Regions from separate parts of the Laedolimicola intestinihominis genome, predicted to be linked through region 1. Evidence: riboswitches for the same ligand, from Rfam matches in the RefSeq annotation. Region 1 holds a riboswitch; each other region holds the start of a gene.
The links. A riboswitch is a leader RNA that binds a small molecule or an ion and turns the genes downstream of it on or off. The one in region 1 is predicted to bind cyclic di-GMP.
Positions count from the first base shown of each region.

Region 2: linked by a shared signal. The riboswitch ahead of WMO29_RS08085 (substrate-binding periplasmic protein) and the one ahead of WMO29_RS01555 (response regulator) in region 1 are both predicted to bind cyclic di-GMP.
Region 3: linked by a shared signal. The riboswitch ahead of gatY (tagatose-bisphosphate aldolase subunit GatY) and the one ahead of WMO29_RS01555 (response regulator) in region 1 are both predicted to bind cyclic di-GMP.

Region 1 is NZ_JBBMFE010000001.1:354,110-361,767, forward strand. It holds gene WMO29_RS01515 (DUF6602 domain-containing protein) at 1-754, shown strand, start outside; partial or broken gene WMO29_RS01520 (23S rRNA (uracil-5-)-methyltransferase RumA) at 956-1,168, shown strand; gene WMO29_RS16795 (DUF6061 family protein) at 1,179-1,262, shown strand; gene WMO29_RS01530 (hypothetical protein) at 1,527-1,658, shown strand; gene WMO29_RS01535 (LDCC motif putative metal-binding protein) at 1,678-1,797, shown strand; gene WMO29_RS01540 (DUF2318 domain-containing protein) at 1,895-2,437, shown strand; gene WMO29_RS01545 (hypothetical protein) at 2,582-2,818, shown strand; gene WMO29_RS01550 (helix-turn-helix domain-containing protein) at 2,892-3,257, shown strand; cyclic di-GMP riboswitch class I at 3,512-3,602, shown strand; gene WMO29_RS01555 (response regulator) at 3,836-7,042, shown strand; gene WMO29_RS01560 (Rrf2 family transcriptional regulator) at 7,515-7,658, opposite strand, start outside.
Region 2 is NZ_JBBMFE010000006.1:24,488-32,145, reverse strand. It holds gene WMO29_RS08090 (ATP-binding response regulator) at 1-586, opposite strand, end outside; gene WMO29_RS08085 (substrate-binding periplasmic protein) at 570-1,385, opposite strand; cyclic di-GMP riboswitch class I at 1,516-1,591, opposite strand; gene WMO29_RS08080 (hypothetical protein) at 1,704-2,432, opposite strand; gene WMO29_RS08075 (MATE family efflux transporter) at 2,506-3,006, opposite strand; gene WMO29_RS08070 (MATE family efflux transporter) at 2,900-3,433, opposite strand; gene WMO29_RS08065 (AAA family ATPase) at 3,721-5,208, opposite strand; gene addA (helicase-exonuclease AddAB subunit AddA) at 5,225-7,658, opposite strand, start outside.
Region 3 is NZ_JBBMFE010000005.1:28,047-35,704, forward strand. It holds gene WMO29_RS07030 (oxidoreductase) at 1-407, shown strand, start outside; gene WMO29_RS07035 (ribonuclease FAU-1 family protein) at 625-1,107, opposite strand; gene WMO29_RS07040 (helix-turn-helix transcriptional regulator) at 1,122-2,045, opposite strand; gene WMO29_RS07045 (L-fucose isomerase) at 2,244-4,046, shown strand; cyclic di-GMP riboswitch class I at 4,329-4,412, shown strand; gene gatY (tagatose-bisphosphate aldolase subunit GatY) at 4,873-5,724, shown strand; gene WMO29_RS07055 (hypothetical protein) at 5,806-7,587, shown strand.

The DNA of each region.
Region 1 (7,658 bases):
CCATAACGGAGAAGATGGAAGATATGTAGAAACATTAATACGAGAATATCTGAAGAGATATTTACCAAAAGATTTGGAAGTTTTAACGGGATTTATTTTGAGACCAGCAGTAAAAACAGGATTGAAAAATAGAAGCAGGAAAAATGAAGTGGACAGCCATTCCACACAGTTAGATATATTAATTTATGATAGTGCTAAATATCCTATTTTTCAGAGATTTGGAGAAAATGTTATAGTTCCACCAGAGGGCGTTGTAGGTATTATTTCTGTGAAAAAGAATTTACATGAAAATGACATAGTACATGAAGCTCAAGCATTGAAGGCCGCATCAAAATTATGTCGTTGTGTCGATGATAATGGTCAACATTTAAGAGGTCCATTTTTGGCTTTGGTGTCAATGGATGCATTTGAGAAAAAAGAGAAAACTACGGAACAATGGATTTTTGAAAAATTAGAAGGAGTTTATTCTAAGGAAGATGATTATTTTGATGATTTAATAGGATATATTGGTTCGTTTAATAAATGGAGCATTTTTAAAAGACGTCCTCAGGATGGAGAAGTTGGAGAATATATTTTTTTTAATCACAGTGAGGAAGAAGTACACATGGGATTTCAGTTTTTGTTAACAGGAATTCTGAGTGTTTATTATGACAAGACTCGTAACTATATCTCAAGACCAGGATTTACAGCGTTTCCTTCACATAGGGCATGTGACAAAAAATTGGGTGATATAGAAGTTAGGGCGATTAGATGATTATTTGGTGGGGAGTATTTCAAACGGGCTAAATATATTACCCCACTTTGAAACCTATTGAATACTTTCGCTATGCAGTATAAAATCAAAGTTCAGGGGAATGTTGAGACGGTAGTCTTGCTTTCCAAGGGTGAGGTCGACTCGAAAAAGATTCGGGTTGAGTTCTCTTTGGAAGATATGGATATGTCCGAATTTCAGGATGGGGCAACCTACACCCAAATCAAGGACTATGTGCTGGAGCATAGCGGGTTAAAGGTATCCAATCTTTATATCTCACAAATTAAGCGAAAATGTGGGATTGAAGTTGGCAAAAACTATAATCCACCAAAGTCCGAGGATTCCAGACAGCCCCAGTGTCCGCCAGAAAAAGAGAAAGCAATCAAAGAGGCATTGAAACATTTCGGTATGATTTGAGGTGGCGAATATGGAGCGGTTGATTTTCTGTGAGTTCAATATGGATACTACTTGTGTTGAACTGAAATTTGCCGACAATATGTACCAGCGGTAAGAGTTGGCCTATCTGATTTACAATACGCCACTTGAATATACTGACCTGATTTTGAATGTGATTCTGAAATTCACTTAAAAATGTGACTGACTACCATTACCTGAATTAAATGATTAGCCACGGCTGTTGTTCCGAAAAAGGAATAGCAGCCGTGGCTTTATTTGTTATTCTGCGGAACTTTTGATAAGAAAATTTCTATCCCACATAAAACCCACAAATCTTCCGGATAAAATAAAAACAAGATCAAACAAGGAGGATAAATGAATGGATATACTGATTAACCATTGGCACTGTATCATTCCTGCTGTTGTAATGCTGCTGGCAATGTTTTTTCTACGCAGCAAGGATAGCGATAAGAATCAAAACGGAGAAAACAAAGATACCCATGAATCATAACTGATAAAGGAGCAGAGATATGTCGATCTGGAAACGAATCAAAGCCGATGCCAATCGCTATCTGGAGCGGATGGCAAAATCAAACAAAGAGCTTTTTGGCGATGGGCGGCCTGACTGCTGCAAGTTAAATCGCCGATAAAACGTTTTGACAACACGAAATTGTTAGTCCACATAAAAAACACATATTTGTCAGATATAGTAGGGATATCAAAAGCAAAGTGCATTTGGAGGTAAAAATGTCAAATAATCGAAAACCAGATAAGGAGCAGACGGCGAAAGCACCACAGGAGAAAACAAATTTCCTTCCGATTTTCGCGGTTGCGGCAGTTGTAATCTGTATTGTTGTCGTATTCTTGGTAAATCGAAACGGTAACGCAAACGGGAACGGTGCTATTGGTCGAGAGGCCAACGGAGCAGTAACCATCTCTTCCAGAGAATCGCTCGTGATTCACACTGCAGATATTACAACAGATGCTTCTTTTTTTCCCGTTGAGGTCAATGGCACACGAATGGAGGTAATTGCGGTTAAGGACAGTGAAGGAAATATCCGCACGGCGTTTAATACCTGTCAAGTCTGCTATGATTCCGGTCGGGGATACTATGTACAATCTGGAGATTATCTGGTCTGCCAGAACTGCGGCAACCGCTTTTCGATGGATCAGGTTGAGATTGAATCCGGTGGTTGTAACCCGTGGCCTATTTTCGCTGAAAACAAGACTGTGACTGCCGATGAGACTTGGAAAAGGTGGGAGCACTTGAACGGAAGAGACAGGTTTTGAACAGTAAAAATCAAAATCTAATAAGACTAATAATAACAATACTAATTTTAATAATATCTATCTTATCCTATCAGGAAGTGAAGAAACATCACTATGGATGGGATACGATGGATTTTAATGACAATGTCAGAAAGGATTTTAATTATGGTCAAGAATAAAGTGGTTTTAAAAGAAAGAGATGTATGGAGCAATTTAGCAAATTTTATTGGAGAAATGGTAGCAAAGTATGCGGAAGCAATGGACTTGGATAATTTGCCTGATCCGGATTTTTATCTTCGTAGGGAAAGAATAAGACAGTTGTACATGGAGCTATATAAAGAGAAGAATATAACAAAGTTCAGAAATACAAAAATCTCTATTGAAAGAAAAGTTGCAGCATGATACTATAACCGCATAGACGGATGGATGAATTTGTAAATACGGATATGCACGGAATGTTGATGGAGGAAAAATCATGATTATCAGTGAAAGAATTTTTTGTGTGATGGAGCAGAAGAACATAACGCAGTTGGAACTCTCAAGAAGGACCGGGATTGCAACAAGTAACATCAGTGACTGGAAGAAGAAAAAGACGAATCCCAAAGCGGACTGTCTGTTGTCTATATGTGATGCATTGGAGATTACTCCCGAACAGCTTTTGACTGGAAAAGGAATTGATCCGGAATATAAAGATGCAGATATGGATTATGAAGTTACCAGGTCGGATATTAAGATTTTAAAGCAGATTCACAGCCTTGGAGATGCGCAGTATAAAAGATTGATGGCGTATATGAAAGCCTTGCAGAAGTTGGAACAGATGGAGAACATGGTGGAGGAATAGAGATGGCAAATAAAATAGTTAGGGAAATTATTCACGCAAAAGGAATTGATATTGGGATTTACACGAAAGATTTTGAAAATGAATATAAATGATGAATGAGCTTCATATGAAAAAAATGTTAGCTTTTTAGGATTCATTGATTTAGATTTTTTATAAAGAGAAGTTCAAAAATAGAAGTAAAAAATGTGTAGATTTTTCAAAAAAAATTATTGACGTGCGGAAAACCGCATGGTATGGTTTTTTAAAGAAAGAGATTATTTTAAAGGCAAACCTGTTGAAAGGCAGGGTCGCAAAGCCAGAAGGGACTAAAGTCAGAAAACTTGACTATGTCAGCCGGTTGCCACTGTTTCCATATCATCATAATATATGGAAAAGATGTTTGAACAGAAGAGATTCCGATACCTGTTATACTATATAGATGTGTGATTTTAGAGAAATATAGTAGGGACACTGGCAGATTTTGGCAAGTGTCCTTTTTGTATGCAAAAATGGGTAACAAAACTAGCAGGGACAGGTTTTCTGTATACAGATAAAAGCAGGATGAAGAAGGCATAAGACGGAGAGAGGACTTTTATAAAATGAAAAATTATGAAGACAAAATATATTCATTAGGTGAGACTGTAACGGGGCAGACACAGGCCATGTCACAGGCCGTACAGAAAACACTGGAAAATAATGGCGGGGTAGGTATAATGACAGGATCTTATGACCAAAACCTGTCTATTTTATCTGTGGATAATCTGCTGTTGCATAGTACAGGATATACATTCGATACTTTCATGGAACAGACAAAAGGCTCATTGAGAAACTTCTTTTATGACGAGGAAGATATACTGGAGCGAGACCGTTTTTTGCAGCTTCACGGAACAGGGGAAGCACAGATCCTTACAGCAGACGGTACAGTGAATAATGTACGGCTTTGTAAAGAGGATGCGACAGATGAGGCGGGCAGACAGATCTGGGTTATGTCCGTACAGGTCAATTGGGATCATGTAAATCTGGCACTGCTCAATGAGGCTATCTATTCCGGCTTCTGGTATTTTGACTGTGATGAAAACAGTGAGATTGTGAATGCGAACTGGAGTCATGAATTCCGAAAAATGCTCGGCTATCATGACACTCTGGACTTTCCGAATAAACTGGAATCCTGGTCAGATCTTCTGCATCCACAGGATAAAGAAAGAGTAATGGTGCAGCTCCAGGCGGCAATTAAGGATAAGACGAACCAGATAAAATACCAGGTAGAGTATCGTATGAGAATGAAGGATAATCAATACCAGTGGTTTCGGGCATCGGCAGAAGTGATACGTCGTCTGGATGGTTCTGCCAGCAGGATTGCCGGGATTTTTATTAACATTGATGGGGAGAAAAAAGAAACCATGCAGGCACAAAAATCTGCTGCTTTCCACCGGGCTTTTACGAAAGCAGATTTGTGCGAGTATTATGTGAATCTGGAAGCGAATACTTTTGATACCTTTAAGGTTGAACCGTCCCTGATGACAGTCTTTGAACAGAGCCATACGTGGGATGAACTGGTTCGGCATTTTGTGGATTCCTATGTTGTGGAAACCGATAAGAAGGCGGTAGCCTCTTTTTATGACCGTGGTTATATTGCGGAAAAGCTGAAAGGCCTGGAAACCGAATTGGCTTTAGAGTGTCGTATCACTCTGAATGGAGAAGAACGATGGGTTCGTAATGTAATCATACGCGGCGAGATAGAGGATTCGGAATATGCCATGATCTTTCTGCGTGATATCACAGAGGCAAAGGTAGAGAGCGCACGGCATCTGCAGATGGCAGCGGATAATGCTTCCATGGAGCAGCTGATTCAGAGTATTGTGCGTCTGGTTGACCGCTTTGTTGTCTGTGATCTGGAAAATGACAGATATGAATTCTACAATCTGAATGGACAGATGATATATAAACCTCTGGGATTTTATCATGATTTTCAGATGCAGGTTCTTGAAAAATATAAGACACTGGAACCATTGGAAGCTATAGATATCCTGATAGCCCCGGATAATATTCGGAAGAAATTGAAAAATGAAAATGATATTTATAAGTTTGAGTATTGCAGCCTGGATGAAAAGACTTATAAAATCGCTTCTTATATTCCCTTGGAATGGAAGAATGGAAAGCTGGAAAAGGTATTGCTGGCATCCATGGATGTGACACAGGAGAAGAAAGCAGAAATTGAATCCCGTCAGGCACTGAAAGAGGCTTACCGGTCCGCAGAAAATGCAAATCGTGCGAAAACAGAATTCCTTTCCAATATGTCCCATGATATCCGGACACCAATGAATGCGATTGTGGGTCTGACGGCAATCGCAGGAGCAAATGTTGAGAGCCCGGACAGAGTCATTGAATGCCTCGGCAAGATCACAGAATCAAGCCGCCATCTGCTGGGGCTGATCAATGAAGTATTGGATATGGCACGTATTGAAAGTGGAAAAATGACACTGGCACAGGAAGATTTCAATCTGTCAGAGCTGGTAGATAATCTTATTACACTTACGAAACCGGTGCTTGATGAACATAAACATAATTTTGATATACACATCAATCATATTGAACATGAGGCTGTCTGTGGTGACAGCTTGAGGATTCAGCAGGTATTTGTGAATCTGATGAGTAATGCGATCAAGTATACACCGGATGGTGGGGATATTACTTTTTCCATAGAGGAAAAACCCAATGGATTTTCAGAACTTGGATGCTATGAATTTACGATTGAGGATAATGGAATCGGTATGTCACCGGAATTCCAGAAAATCATGTTTGATCCTTTCAGCCGTGCAGATGACCACCGGACAACCAGAGTTCAGGGAACCGGTCTTGGAATGGCAATCAGCAGAAATATTGTGAACCTGATGAATGGCACTATTAAAGTGGACAGTACCTTGCACAAGGGAACTAAAATCACAGTAACAATTTATCTGAAGATTCAGGAAAAAGGAAAAGAACAGGGCAGAGATCTGATGAATCTGCCGGTTCTGGTTGTGGATGATGATAAGACATGCTGTGAAAGTACAATTGCCACACTGAAAGAAATCGGTATTACAGGTGAATGGGTTCTTTCTGGCAAGGAAGCCGTTGAACGTTGTTATGCACGTCATGAGCTAAAAAATGATTATTTTGCTGTTATCCTGGACTGGAAGATGCCGGAGATGGATGGTATAGAAACTGCCAGACAGATTCGGAAACGGATTGGGAAAGAGATTACCATCATTGTACTGACATCCTATGAATTCAGTGAAATTGAAGAAGAGGCAAAGGCGGCAGGTGTAGATGCTTTTATTGCAAAACCGCTGTTCCGTTCCCGGCTGACGGCTACACTGCGGCAGTTTACTTCAGGAAGAAAAGAAAAAACAGCAAGAAATTATTTGGAAAAGCTGTCAGAATCAGACTACACAGGAAAAAGGATTCTGCTGGTTGATGATAATGAGTTGAACAGAGAAATTGGTGTTGAAATTTTGCGGATGACAGGGGCAGAAGTGGAAACAGCAGAAAATGGAAAAATCGCAGTTGAAAAAGTGGAAGCTTCTCCGAAAGGTTCGTATGATCTTATTTTTATGGATATCCAAATGCCTGTCATGAATGGTTATGAGGCAACTGCAGCAATCAGGAGCCTTCATGGTGAAAAGGGAAAACTGCCTATTGTTGCCATGACTGCCAATGCTTTTGCAGAAGATGTACAGTTGGCAAAAAATACAGGCATGAATGGACATATTGCGAAACCGCTGGATATGAATAAGCTGAATGATGTTCTGGAAAACTGGCTGTAATTGCCTTCCTGAATGCATGGGAAAAGCAGCTAGGAAACACAACTTCTGGATAAGATGTCTGCAGATTTTACTTCTGTTTATTATGTTGAATTAAATACCGGTTCCTTTGAAATTCTCCATTTGAGTGCTGGGACCAACGTAAAAAAATGAATCTGAAGCAGTATGATGATTTCTCGGAGTGAACGCATTACATACCATTATAGAAGCAAACCGAATCCGGAACATCATAAATTTTTTGAAGTGCGGGCAAGCAGAAGATATCAATGATATTGTCAAGATTAGATAAAATCATCCATACCGACGGAAAACATAAATTATGTTTTTGACCTCTTTCGCCGCAAACAGAAGCAAGCATGCATATCATCTGGAAAAATATCAAGTATTTTCTAAAGCGTCTGAAAAATTTTTAGAAAAATTGAAATTAATTTCTTTATGATAATTTATAAAAGGGGCTGCCGCTCATCATCTATTATTAATTTTGCATGGATATTCGCTGATAATAGGTATTTATGATATCCTGTAAAGTAATCATATTCATTTTTTCTTCAGCAGTTTTTTGGATTTCATGATAGAATCCCTGCAAAGACAACTGAATATTAATGCCAACGCCGCAATC
Region 2 (7,658 bases), on a different contig from region 1:
TATAGTTTCTGGCAAATTCAGGAGATGTGTAATAATAGGTCGCAACGATACCTGGTGCATCTTTTCTGGCACAGGCTGCAATGTCAATATGTGATCCGTCTTTCCTGTTAAACCGTTCTGAATAAGTTCTTTCTTCATATCCGTCAAAATCCATGATAATGTCTTTTTGCAGATACTCCGTGATCTCATTAGTCAGAGACTCATCCATACTGTATTCACAGTCCATCTTTCCCTCTGCATCCAGTATAATGATACCATCCACCCAGAGAGTCTGCAGGTTTTCTTTCAGAAAATCCCGACTTAGCTGACCGCCGTTTTCTATTTCCGTATCGATATTCGTGCTCATCTGTCTAGCACTTTCAATGGCACGGAGAAGACTTTTGGATTCCGAAGATTCATTATAATGGGTGTAGGTGGAGCACTGCACTTTCACATAGTTTACAATCTCCACCATTCTTTTCTCTGCTTCCGCTTTTTCTGCGTGGAAGAAATAAAACAGAGAGACTACTGCCACACAGATTCCAATCAAACCTCCGAGCAGCTGGATCCGTTTTTCTTTTTTCTTTCTCTTAATATCCAAGATCATCCACCTCCAGGTACTTCCGGGGATCATCCAGGTATTTTTCAATGATTTTCAGGGATGTGCCATCCTGACGCATTTCTTCCAACGTCTGCCCCATCTGCTCACAGATTCCTCTGTCATCATCTTTTGCAAAAGCGACACCTATTCCGGTGATCATCAGAGGCTCTTCCAGAATACGGAAGCTTGCATCATAATCCTTCATATACTGAACGATAGATTCCTCGTGTGCTGCAACTGCATCTACATATCCTTTTCCAAGAAACGTATAGATCAGCTCCCTGTGTCCCAGGCTGATCAGATTACCCAGCTTTGGAATTCTCTCATCCGTCCGATTCAGGAAGATGCCTTCCGGTTTGGTTGTGGACTGGACAGCCAGGTTCTTTCCCTCCAAGTCACTCAGTTTATAGATATCACTGTTCTCATTTACCGCAACCACCTGACGGCTTGCTATGTACGGTCCCGCCCAGCGATAATCGTCAAGGCGTCCTTCCATGGAAAAACAACCCATGATACAGTCAATCTCTCCGCTCTCCACCAGTTCCTTTTTCTTCTCCCAGTTAATCTGGACAACCTCCACCTGATAGCCCATTCTTTTGAATGCTTCCGTAGCCAGTTCTACATCTATGCCCGTCGGCACACCATCCTCATTCAGATAATTATAGGGTGGATAACTGTCGCTGCCGAGTGTAATGACCGGCTTTTCGGTTTCTTTTTTACTGCTGTCTGTATTTTTACACCCTGTCAGGGTGACTGCTAAAATTCCCGCAAGCAAAATGCCTGCAATTATTCTTTTTCCTTTCATTTTTCTTCTATTCCTGCTATTCTGCTATTTTCCTTTTTTACAATATCAAAATATCCAACAATTCCTATGTATCTGATGAAGCTTTATTTTACCATAAAAAAGCACTGCCAAACAGACAGTGCACCTCATTTCATGCAACTGGCTGCCATTTTACAGGCCCTTTAGCTTTGCGTCCCAGACTTTCATCTGGTTTGCCGAATATCCTATTAAAGCTTTTAAACTCAAGCGAAAATATTGATATCATTATACTCCCATATTCCACTGTACGCAAGCAAAACCACGCCGTTTTGATGCTTTTAATGCTTTTGAAACGACGAATCATTGAGATTGATCAAGATTCAATCCTTTTTTCTGATACTTCGACCGAATCAGCCACTTCTGATCAATCTTCCGCACCCCATCTTCAAACCGGATATGCAGATTCACCGAGCCCGTTTTCTGCTCTACTTTTTCCACCCTGCCATGCCCGAATTTGGGATGAGACACCTGCTCACCGATTTGATACTGAATTACGCTGTCTTTCGCTTTCTTATGCTCCTGCTCCCGCCGATACCGATCCCGCAGAGGGACCGTCTTATCGTGAATCGGATTTTTCAGGACCTTGTCGTAATTATGCTTCATCAATGCCTCGCCTGCCTTGTAATAGGGCGTCGGTGCTGCGCCCACCAGGGAACAACAGTATTTCCAGGCGCTGCCGTGGGTGCCTGACTGCCACTGATACTGCTTCGGAATCGGCATATTGTACTGCATGTAATGGGCGTATTCATGGCGGTAGAGATCTGTCCGCTCCTCTTTGCTCAGCGGATGCTTCACCGCATAGCCGATAAAAAGCAGAGAAAAATGAAAATGCTCCTTCTCATTGTGACTGCCCCGGGTGTAGGAGCCCAGACAGTCCGTATCCATGCCGAAGGTAATCGGCACCATAGCCCCCTGTAGGTGAAATTTCCGGTCAAGCTGCTCGTAGAGATTCTGGATCTGCGTCCGCAGAATCGGAATTTCTTTCTCCAGATTGGCCTTTAAAAACAAATTATCTTCAAAATTTTCCATACCTGTTCCTCAAATACTCATTTTCTGTGGTTCCATTCACGCGACTCGCGAAATCATTTCCCTTAGGCTGTCCTTATAACTGCCCCTCACGCACCATTTTCCGCCAGGTGTGTACAAAGTAAAGAATCTCCGCCACCGACGTGATCGTCCAGGAGAAGAAATACAGCAGATAAAGTGACGGAATCGTATGAAAATATGCGAAAACCGTGTAAATCCATGCAATTCGAAACACGCAGGATCCCAAAATCACGATGACCGTCGGCGCCACGCTCTTTCCAAGTCCTCTGGAGGCCGCAATGGTGCAGTCCATAAAAGCCGAAATCATATAGGAAAAGGCCATAATCCGGATTCGCTGCATGCCCACATCCAAGACCGCCGCCTCGGTGGCGAAGAGGCTTAGAAACTGCCGCCCGAACACAAAAAGCAAGCCGCCCAGAATCGCGCCGATGGCAAAGGAATAAAACAAACTAATAAAATAGCTTTTTAACACCCGCTTTCTCTGCCCGGCGCCGCGGTTCTGCCCCATAAAGCTGGTGCAGCCGGTATAAAAAGCGTACATCACATTGAAAATAATGGTATCTGCGTTGGTGGCTGCCGCATTTCCCGATACGGTCACTGCATCGAAGGAATTTACACCGCTTTGAGCGCCTCATCAGATGTGCCAGAATCAGAAATGCCGACAGATACTGGGAAATAGCGCTGGCCAGAGCCACGCCTTCCGCCGCCATGTGACACTCAATAACGAAAAACAGGTTCAGAATCACATTGATTACACCCGCAAAAGCAAGATACATCAGCGGATGCTTTGTATCGCCCGAAGCGCTCATGACGCCGTTGCCAAAATTGTAGATACCCATAGCCGGCATGCCGACGGCATAGATTTTCAGATATAAAACCGCACCATCAATAAGCTCCGGCTTGGTGTTCATCAGCGACAGCATCCCCTTCGCAAAGGAAAAACAGATTCCGCCTGTCAGAAGTCCTATAAGGCCGCAGAGCAAAAAAGCCGTATGAATGGTCTTTTCCGCAGCGAACCGCTGACCATTTCAATCCCCTTTGATTGTTTCATATTTTCACTCATGGTAAATCTCTCCCTCACTAGAGCATACTATCTACCTTTCTTTTTGTAAATATGGAAATTTTGACGGAGTCATGGGATATTTTCTCTTGCGAAAAACGCAGCAAGAACCCCATACCTCACAAAATGAAACAGATAGCTTCCGATCTCAAAAATGACGCAGCTTCCCATGGGGTAACCTGCGCCATTTCGTTCGTCTTATATAAAATTTTATCCTAACAGTTCTTCCACCATCTGTGCATCAAATTTCACGGCTTTTACTTCATTTACTTCAATCTGGTACAGCGCATTGGCCGCGATATGCTCCGCCGCCTGCTCCAGGTCGCGGATTCCGGTCGTATCCGCATACTTGGCAATGACTGCGTCCAGGCCTTCCGGCGTCACGATGCACTCATCCTTACGAAGGCTCATGCGCTTCAACACCTTCGGCAACGCAAATTTGGAAAAAATCACCTTTTTCTCTTCTTCCGTGTAATCCGGAATATCAATCACCGCAAAACGGGACATGAGCGGCGCGCTGATCTGGCTCTTATCGTTGGCTGTGGCGATTGGGTACACGCCTACGGTGGGCACCATACATTCCATGTAGTTGTCGGTGAAGCCCAGGTTATCCAGCAGTGTCAGCAGCACATCTGCGGGATTGCCGTTGCCCTTTCCGGCGTTGGCCTTGTCCAGCTCATTGATAATGAACACCAGATTGGACTCGCCTGACATGGAAAACGCCTCCATGATGATACCCGGCTTCGCGTTGGCATAGACACGGGAGCTTCCGGTCAGCTGCTCCGGATCGTTGATGGAGCTCATGTCCAGGGTGGTCCACGGCAGCTTCAGGATACGCGCCACCGCATAGGCGATCTGGGATTTTCCGGTTCCGGCCGGTCCCACCAGAAGCAGTCCGTAAGCCGGAAGTGTATGGGTACGGTTAATCTGTATGATGGTTTCGATAATACGCTGCTTTACTTTCTCCATGCCGTAGAGCTCTTCATCGAGAATTCTGCGGGCTTCCTTCGGATCAATGGCTTCAAAATAATTGCTCTTCCATTGAATATTCATCATAATGGACAGGGCCCTCTGGGCGTGACGCTTTTCCTCCGGGGATACTTCATGGGAGTGGGCCACCGCCAGGTTTCTTCTGGCCCAGAGCTGAATATTGTCCGGAAGTGTACGGCCTGCACAGGTCATGAAATCAGTGATGCTCTGGAGACTGGTCAGCTTCATGTCGTCGCCGACCTCGTCCTGATCTTCATCCGTTTCTTCCTCGGAAGGCGCGTTGCTGGCAAAAAGCCGGTCGATCATAAACTGCAGAAAGCCGTCCTCTGCGGAAAGCTTGGTGCCGCCGCCAAAGGCTGTCTCCCGAATCTTGTATACGGCATATCCGTCCTCCCGGTTGGCACCGGACAGGCGTACGTGGATCTGATGCTCGCCCAGCCATTTGATCAGGCTCACAAAACGGGCGTCAATCAAAAGAATATCCGCGTTGAATTTTCCGTCTTCTTCCTTGAATTCAAAGGCCGTCTGCTTGGCCGGGTTCGTGAATACGCCGCAGGAATGATGCTCCCACTGACGCTTTGTATTGTCAAGCAGAAGAATCGGCTGCTCCGGGCTGGCCTCTGTGCAATTAGTGCGGTATGTAGTATAGGTACACTCCGGCTCCTTCGGGGCGCCTGCCGGGGCGCTGTTAAAATCGAATACTGGCATGTCGTTACTCCTTTATCTATCTTTCGTAATAATCAATTTGTGCGGAACTGCAAGCTGACGTTTTTTCTCCGCTCATTATACACAATCTATTGTGGGGATTCAACCGGAGAGCATGTATCTCCTCTTCCAGGCAGAAGGAATAAATAATCTTCTCCTTTACCCGTTTTCCGGTGAGCCGCTCCAGGGTCAGCTGATAATAATCCAGCTGCTTTTTGTATTTTTTCAGAAGTTCTCCACCGTCTTTCACGAAATCGGTCTTATAATCCACAACCACGATCTCGTTTTCCCCATTTTCATTTTTTTCATAGAACCAGGCGTCAATGATTCCCTGGATCAGAACCGGCTCGTCGCTTCCGCAGCCGATTTCAAGCTCCCGGGCGGGCATCCGGATTACGAAGGGCTGCTCTGTATGGAATTCTTCCCGAGCCCGGGCTGCGCTCATGCGCTTCGCCAACGGCGTCCGTGCAAAGGCATAGATATCGTAGGGGCGTACCACGTCCGCCTGCTCCTGCGTCATCCGCCCCTCTTCCACCAGCCGCGCCAGTCCTTCCTTCACCTTTTCCGAATGATACAATTCCCGGAAATCCAGACATTCCAGAGCCCGGTGATAAGCCGTACCTCTGGCTGCTCCGCTGATCGGTTCCTTCTCTGACATAAACCGCGGAATATAAGGCACAATTTCTTCCGCCGGATAGAGAAGGGTATCCGCATCCTCCTCTTCCGTCTGTCCCATTTTCTTCAATTCTGATACACTGAACTTGCCCTGCAGGGTGATATCCTCCTGCCACGGGTAAGTGTCGGACAGCTGTTTCTCCAGAAGCTTCGCATACTCCTCGTCTGTTCCCGGAAGCTCCTCCGGGTGGGCGAAAATCTCCCACTGTTCTTCCTTTTCCATCTGCCGGATCAGCGCTTCTTCCGTCTGACCTTCCAGTGTCACTGTTTTTACTTCGAAGGGACTCTCCCCACTTCCCGCCACAGCCGGAAGCACCCAGTCCAGGTAAGTTCCTGCCGTGGAAATCGTGCGAAAAGACAGGCTTTTTCCCATCTTTTCCTCCAGCTTTGCCGCACTGCCCAGCAGAATCAGTTTTTCCTTCGCTCTGGTAAATGCCACATAGAGGACGCGCAGCTCCTCTCCCAGCATCTCCAGATCCAGAGCCTTTTGCAGCACCCGTTTGGGGAGCGAGGCGGTGCGGGTACGAAGCTCGGCGTCCACCCAATCTACGCCTACGCCCAGCTCCGGGTGAATCACGACCCGGCTCCGGATATCCTGCCGGTTAAAGCTCTTGCCAAGTCCGGCCACGATGACAACAGGGAATTCCAGACCTTTACTCTTGTGAATGGTCATAATACGGACCGCATTTTCATTTTCACCCAGAATACCGGCCTCGCCGAAGTCTTCCTTATAGCTCTGCAGCTGCTCCATATACCTTACAAAATGGAACAGTCCCCGGTAGCTGGTCTTCTCAAAGGCAATGGCTCGCTCAATGAGCATCCGCACATTGGCCTCCCGCTGGGTCCCCGCCGGCTCTGCCGCCAGGTAGTCGCCGTAGCCGGTGATCCTGAGAAGCTCCTCGATGAGTTCATGGATGGGGAGGAATTCGGCATGTTCGCGGTAGGTGCGGAGATTATGGAAGAAGGTCTGAAGTTTCTCCTGGATTTGTACTTCTATTGTACACTCCGCATCCTTCCCTTTTGCATCTTGCTTTTTTACATTTTCCTTCTTTTTCTTTTCTGCATACTTTCTGCACGCCTCATGAAACTTCACATCCGGATACGCGCTCTTAATCTTTGCCAGCTCCACATCCGTAAATCCGCCAATCATAGATTTCAGCACCGCCGCCAGCGGGATATCCTGTCTGGGATTATCCACGATACGCAAAAGATTTAACAGGGTCTGAATCTCGATCGTGGTAAAATATCCGGTCCTGGATTCCGTATGGGCCGGGATACCCGCCGCGTTCAATACCCGGGCGTACACATCACCCCATCCGGTCAGGCTGCGGAGCAGAATCACAATATCCCCATAGCGCACTGATCTAAAAGCTCCGGCTTCCCGATCCCAGACTTTTCCCTCTGCCATGACCCGGCGGATGCAGTCGGCTGCCGCATGGGCCTCCAACTCCCGGTCGGTCAGCTCGGCCTGGTCCGTGTCCTCTGTCTCGGGCAGGGAATCCTTGTTTTTCTCTAACAATAACAGTTCTGACACGTTAATTCCACTCTCCGGCTCCGGCATCTCCGCTCCCAGATACAACGCCGCCGCGCTGTCATAGGTGATGCCGCCCACGGCTTCCGTCATCAGCTTCTCGAAGACATCGTTCGTCCCCTCCAGCACCTCTCTCCGGCTTCTGAAATTCTTATGCAAATCAATCCGAATCTCCGCCGCCTCATCACTCTGCGGATAAGTATGATACTTCTCCATAAACAGCTCCGGCCTGGCCAGACGAAACCGG
Region 3 (7,658 bases), on a different contig from region 1:
TTGGAGGCGGAACTATCGGAGCAGAAATTGGTCTGGAATTATCGCTTCTGAAAAAGAAAAATGTTACCATTGTGGAAATGGCTTCGGAGCTTGCAGCCCAGGGCAATATGCTGTATAAGATTGCACTGCGCCATAAGATGGAGCAGGCAAAGACTCTGCATGTGATGATGGAGACTGGATGTCAGGAGATCACAGAGGAGGGAGTACGCGTCAAAACAAAGGATGGAGAAGAAGTATTCCTTCCGGCAGATACGGTAATCATATCAACCGGTGTCCGTGCCAATAAAGCAGTGGCCGAAAGCTTTTACGGCATTGTGCCGCAGACCTATATGATAGGCGACTGTGAGAAACCGAGAAAAATCCAGGAAGCAACTCTGGAGGGCTATACGGTAGCATCTACGCTTTAAGATGTAGAAAAAGTAGAAAAAGGGAGTTGGCGCAAAAGGCCTCCTGCGGTTTTCTGATATCCAGTTGTCTGCCTTTTCGAGACATCTGTACGTTCAGAACGGACTTCAGTCCGGGCTGAGCGAACAGATGTAACGAGAAACTGCGCAGACAACGGATATGGAAAACCACAGGAGGCCTTTTGCGCCAGCTCCCGGCTGCATAAAAACCCCGTTGTTTTTATAGCTCCTCCGGCCAGTATTTCTCCAGTGCCGGCAGCAGGGCTCCGTCATAAATCAGCCGAAGCAAAGCGTCCAACTTCCGAAGGGAATCCAGAAGCTGCTCGGTGGTAATCAGCTTTTTCTCCACCGCCTCGGCCAGCTCGTCCAAATCCACCACCTTAATCATGCCGGAAGGATAAATCAGCACATCCGCCAGCAGATCGGTGAAGGTAAAGGTGTCCGTAGCAGTATCGTAGCTGGTGGCAATGATATCACAGTACCAGCAGATCAGATTGCCCTGGTGGTCCAGAAAGCGGCTGACCTTCCAGCCTTCTTTCAAAAGAAAACAGGAAGCGCCGTGATGCAGCTCTTTTTTGGGCCGGATGGTGGTCCATCGGGTGACCAGCAGCCGGTCGCTTTGATGGATGATCACATCCTTTTCCAGACGAAGGGTTTCCAGGGGAATCAGACGTTTGCGAATCAGAGTGGGGTGTTGTAGCATGGCAGAACCTCCTTTTACTGATGATTTTTCACAAGGGTTAAAGAATCGTGCTCCACATACTCCTTCTCCGCGGAGCGGCGATTGTAATAGGTTCTCTTGTATACATCCGGATCGGCCAGCAGCAGGAATTCGGAGGGCGTGCAGCCGGTGATATCCTTGAAAACCCGGTTAAAGGTGCGGATGTTATTGAAGCCGCAGGACAGGGCAATGTCGGTAATCTTATTTTCGGTGTTCCGAAGCTGCGACGCGGCCTGTTCCACCCGGACCAGATTCAGATACGTTACAAAATTGATACCCATGAGCTTTTTAAAGGTCTTGGAAAAATGACTGTTGCTGAAATTCATCCGGGAAGCGGCGTATTCCAGGGTGATGTTGTCTGCATAGTGCTCGTCGATATAGGAGAGCAGCTCCTGTAATTCCCCCAGGGTACGGGAACGGCGGTCATCCGGCAGATGTTCCGTTTCATTCCGGGGATGATAGCGTTTCAGCAGCGCCCAGAAGGTCTGGAGGGAAGAACTGACCACTTCCTGATAGAAGGGCTGCTTTTGTTCCAGCTCACGGGAAACCGTGTCGATGAGCGCGCGCAGGCGTTCTGACAGCCCGCAGGCTTCCAGCTCCTCCCGGGTGACCAGGGGATGCGTAAAGCCGGGATTCTGAAAAATCGGTCCCAGAATCGAGGTGTCAAAAATGATAAAATCCAGAGAATTGTCCATGCCATGGGAATTGCTGTAGTGAATCATGCCGCTTTCACAGATGGCCAGATCCCCGGCCCGGGCCAGAAAGGTCTGATCGGTGATGCTTAATGAGCAGGAACCGGAGCGGACGTAGATCAGCTCGATTTCCTTATGCCAATGGGCCAGAAACCCGATATTTTCATACCGGGAGTGCCAGACCATATAGTCAGAGTCGTAATTTCGCACTTCATGGAAAGCTTTCATAACAAATAATCTCCTGCCACGCAAATTGTCAGTCGAATGTGATAAAAGAAGTTTCTTTTATATAGAAGAAGTATAACAATTAGCACAAAAAATGTCCATATCATAACAGAAAATTACGTGCATTTTTTTATAAAGTGTTATATAATGTGATCATCAGAAACGTGAAAATCTATTTTTATAAAATGGAGGGTTTAAAAAGTGGCAAAATCTAGATTAATTGGCGATTATCCTGTAATCGGTATCCGTCCGACTATCGACGGAAGAAGAGGAGCTCTTGATGTAAGAGGATCCCTAGAAGAGCAGACCATGGGTATGGCAAAAGCAGCGGCAAAGCTGTTTGAGGAGAATATCCGTTATTCCAACGGTGAGCCGGTAAAGGTGGTTATCGCAGACACCACCATCGGTCGTGTAGGCGAGGCAGCTGCCTGCGCAGACAAGTTCCGTAAAGCAGGCGTAGACATCACCCTGACCGTTACTCCCTGCTGGTGCTACGGATCCGAGACCATGGACACCGACCCGTTGACCATCAAGGGCGTATGGGGACTGAATGCTACCGAGAGACCGGGCGCTGTATACCTGGCTTCCGTACTGGCTACCCATGCACAGAAGGGACTTCCGGCATTCGGTATCTACGGACATGACGTTCAGGACGCCGACGACGAGACTATCCCGGAGGACGTAAAGGCAAAGCTTCTCCGCTTCGGCCGCGCCGCAGTGGCAGCAGCAAGCATGAGAGGAAAATCCTACCTGCAGATTGGTTCCGTTACCATGGGTATCGGCGGATCCATCATCAGCCCGGAATTCATCGAGGAATATCTGGGAATGCGTGTGGAGTCTGTAGACGAGGTTGAAATTATCCGTCGTATGACAGAGGGTATCTACGATCATGAAGAGTTTGAGAAGGCTCTGAAGTGGGCGAAAGAGACCTGTACTATCGGCTTTGACAAGAACCCGCCTGAGCTTCAGATGACTGAGGAGCAGAAGGAAGAGCAGTTCGAGTTTGTTGTAAAAATGGCAGTTATCATCAAAGAGCTGATGAACGGCTGCGATAACCTGGATCCGAAGTTCTCCGAGGAAGCTATCGGACACAATGCTCTGGCAGCTGGTTTCCAGGGACAGAGACAGTGGACAGACTTCTACCCGAACGGAGACTTCGCAGAGGCAATGCTGAACACCTCCTTTGACTGGGAAGGCGCGAGAGAGCCGTATATCCTGGCTACCGAGAACGACGTACTGAACGGTCTGGGTATGCTGTTCATGAAGCTGCTGACCGGCCGCGCTCAGATGTTCGCGGATGTTCGTACCTACTGGAGCGGCGACGCAGTGAAGAGAGTTACCGGCTACGATCTGGAAGGCAAGGCAAAAGAGGCTGACGGCTTTATCCATCTGATCAATTCCGGCGCATGCTGTCTGGATGCCTGCGGCGAAGTAAAGGATGAGAACGGCAACGGCACCATGAAGCAGTGGTGGGATGTAACCGAAGAGGATCAGAAGAAGATTATGGAAGCAACCACCTGGAACGCAGCTGACAACGGCTACTTCCGTGGCGGCGGATTCTCCTCCCGTTTCCTGACCAGAGCTGAGATGCCGGCTACCATGATTCGCCTGAACCTGGTAAAAGGACTTGGACCGGTTCTGCAGATTGCAGAGGGCTGGACCATCAACCTGCCGGATGATGTATCCGATACTCTGTGGAAGAGAACAGACTATACATGGCCCTGCACATGGTTCGCACCGCGCTGCACAGGCGAGGGCGCATTCAAGACCGCTTACGATATGATGAACAACTGGGGCGCAAACCATGGCGCTATCAGCTACGGTCACATCGGCGCAGACCTGATTACCCTCTGCTCCATCTTAAGAATCCCGGTATGTATGCACAATGTTCCGGAAGAGGAGATCTTCCGTCCGGCAGCATGGAACGCATTCGGTATGAACAAAGAGGGACAGGACTTCCGTGCATGCAAGGCATACGGCCCGCTGTACAAGACTATCCGTTAATTCGAAAAGAGAAGTTACATACGGGAGCATGGAACTGCGAGGTTCCGTGCTCCTTTTGCTCTACAGGAAACACTGTGTTGCGTTAAAGCGCGAAAACTATGATTCCTATAGAGCAAAAAGCCCGGAAAGGAGTCTCTATCGGTGAACGAACCTTGCTTCGAACAATAAAAAAACGTATATCTGGGAAGATGACTAATTAACAGATGACGGGAGAAAAAATTTGACAAAAATCTGACTTGCAATATGGAAGGGACTCTGCTAAAATGAACAATATTGCAAAAAGAGAATACTGGGCAAACCTGCTGAAAAGCAGGGACGCAAAGCCAAAAGGGTCTAAGGGTAAAACTATGACAGCCGGTTGCTATTGGAAGTCCGAAAAGAATTCTGATATGTTTGGATGCTGTGATTTGTGCGCCTGTTTTGACGCCTGTTGCAGTATTTTTTATGTAATAGGAAATTTCGATGGAATCCCTATTACATAAAAACTATTATATGATAAGAGCTTTTCGAAGCTGTGTGAGCGGCATAGAAGGGTTACTTATAAGAGGGGAATGTGAGAGATCACGGAAAATACGCCGGGGGCGAAAGCCTTCGGCGTATTTTCGTGTGAGCAAGGTGATAGGACAATGATTTATTCAAAACAGTCGATGGTATCTTCTGTCGCAATCGTAATCGGAACTTTGATGTAATAGAATGCGGGCTTCTGCTTTTTTTGAGATTTTTTTCCGGACAGGAAAACCCCGTTGGAGGTTGCGCTTTTTCGAGATACGGGGTATGATAGATAAGGTGAGAAAGATAACACTGAATCAGACGAGGAGGAACGATCATGTCATTTGTTACATCAGAAAAGATGCTTTTGGACGCACAGAAGGGCGGCTACGCCGTAGGCGCTTTCAATGTGGAGAATATGGAAATGGTAATGGCCGTTATCGCGGCGGCAGAGGAGCTTCGGGCGCCGCTGATGCTGCAGACTACACCGTCCACCATTAAGTACGCGGGACTGGATATGTATCTGGCAAATGTAAAGGCGGCCGCTGAGCGCGCCAGCGTTCCGGTGTGTCTGCACCTGGATCACGGCGATAGCTTTGACCTGGCTATGCGGGCGCTGCGGACCGGCTACACTTCCATCATGATTGACGGCTCCCACAATGTGTTTGAGGAAAATATAGCGGTAACCAAGGCCGTAGCAGACGCCTGCAGACCTTCCGGAATCCCGGTAGAGGCGGAGCTTGGCAAGGTCGGCGGCAAAGAGGACGATCTGGACGGCGGCGAGGGCAATGGTTATACAGATCCGCTGGAGGCAAAAGAATTCGTGGAGCGCACCGGCGTAACATCCCTGGCCGTAGCCATCGGAACCGCTCACGGTGTATACAAGGGAGTACCGAAGCTGGATCTGGACCGCCTGGCTGAGATCCGGAAAGTCGTAGATATCCCGCTGGTACTGCACGGAGCAAGCGGCCTGTCCGAGGAAGCAGTGGTAGAGAGCATCAAGCGCGGTATCTGCAAGGTCAACTTTGCCACAGAGCTTCGTATCGCCTATACCGACGGCGTGAAGGAATTCCTGGCGGCAAACCCGGACGCCTTCGATCCGAAGAAGTATGGCAAGGTAGCCATGGAGCACGTGAAAGCCATCGTGGAGACGCGTATGAAGATGTGCGGCTGCACGGACAGAGTTTAAGAGGCTGAAAAAAACGCAGGGGCTGTGTAACAGCAGCCTCTGCGTTGCGAGCATAATTGGAAATAAATGGGAGAATAGAAAGTGAACGTAGAGACCATGCAGACAGACCGCAGGCGGCAGCACCTGATTTTTATCGGCCTGTTTCTTTTATTACAGGTGATTTTCATATGGAGGAGCATCTACGGCTTCAATACGGCGGATGAGATGTATTTTATCGGCTGTTCGGAGCGTATTTTCCGGGGAGAGAAAATTCTGATCGATGAGTGGAATCCGACCCAGCAGCTCTGTTCCTTTCTGTTACATCCCATTTACAGCCTGATCCGGACGGTCATGGGGTCTACGGAAGGAATTGTGATGGCGAGCCGGTTTGTCTATCTGGTGTACTCCGGCGTGCTGACGCTGTTCTTCTATCTGCGGTTTCAGCGGCGTGGATATGCTTCCTTCGGACCAACGTTTTTGTTCGCGATTTTCGCGCCCTTCAGCATCTGCGCCATGTCCTATAATTCCATCGAATTCGGCATCCTGCCGGTACTGCTGGCGGTGCTCTCGGCGGATATGGAGCATTCGGTGCCGGAATATATCCTGTGCGGCATTCTGATGGCGGTGATCGTGCTGGCGAATCCCTTCGCGGTGCTGATGTACGCCGGGTACGGACTGATTTGCCTGATTGCCACGGTGCGCGGGCGTCGGAGAGGGACGAAGCCGGAGGGCGTGCTGCAGTTTCGGAATTTCCTGTGGATGACCCTGGGCGCAGGTATTATCCTGCTACTGTTCCTGGCCTTTATCTTCCAGCGGGGAACTTTATCAGAGATGCTGGCCAATGTGCCTCACATTGTGGGAGATTCCGAGCATCAGGAGGGGTATCTTTACAAGACCGGGCGGTATTTCCACCTGTGCTTTAAAAATTATAAATGGATGTTTGTGGGGCTTTTATTCGTGTATGGTGCGACCCTGTTTGATAAAAAGCGGTACAGCCATAGCCCTGTATATATGATTCTGGCGGCGGTGTGCGTCGTGCCTTATCTGATTTATTATGGGTTTGTTTTTGAACATATTACAGTGAATTATCAGATGCTGCCGCTGGCGTTCTGGTGCCTGGAGGCTTATTTTGTCACAGAGCATAAGGAAAAGCGGTTGTTTTATGGCTGGTATCTTCCGGCCATGTTGTTCACGATGATTGTGCAGTACGCGACCAATACGGGAATTGTGACCCTGAGCGTGGCTTACGGCATGTGCTCCTGTGTGGGACTGATTTTCGCGGCGGACTGGATGAAGGAAGAGCGACAGCGGTGGCAGTGTGCGCGGCGGGCGGACAGTGGTGGAAAGGCGGGACTGTGCCGGGCGGCGAAGCGCCGGCGGGTGGCATCGCTCTGTATAGCCGGTGTGCTGCTGATACAGTTTGCGGGCACCTTCTGGCTGCGGATGACCTATGACTGGGGCGATGAGCGTGGCTGGCTTCTGGATACCCGGATGGAGCGCGGACCGCTGAAGGGTGTGTATACAACCCGGGGGACAGCAGAATGGTACGCGAACGTGTTGGATGAACTGGATATGCTGAAGCTCACTGCGGATGACGAATTGATGGTGGTGGGCGTGGCGCCCTGGATTTATCTCTATTCGGATGCCGGCTGCGGTAATTATTCCACCTGGCAGGTTCACGAGGGAAGTATCCAGCTCCATGATTATTACGAGCTGCACCCGGATAAATTCCCGGATGTGGTTTATATGGCCCACTGGGCGGAGGAGTTTATGGCCTGCGATTTGTCGCACCTGTTCACGGACAGAGGCTACACCATCGTGTACCGGGGAACCGGCACCGTACTCATGTCCCCGGAGCGGGCGGCAGCTTTTATGGCAGAATAAGAAAAATATGGAAAATAAACGGCAAGGGCGTCGGAGGGTTCCGATGCTCTTTACTTATGGAGTGAATGTTT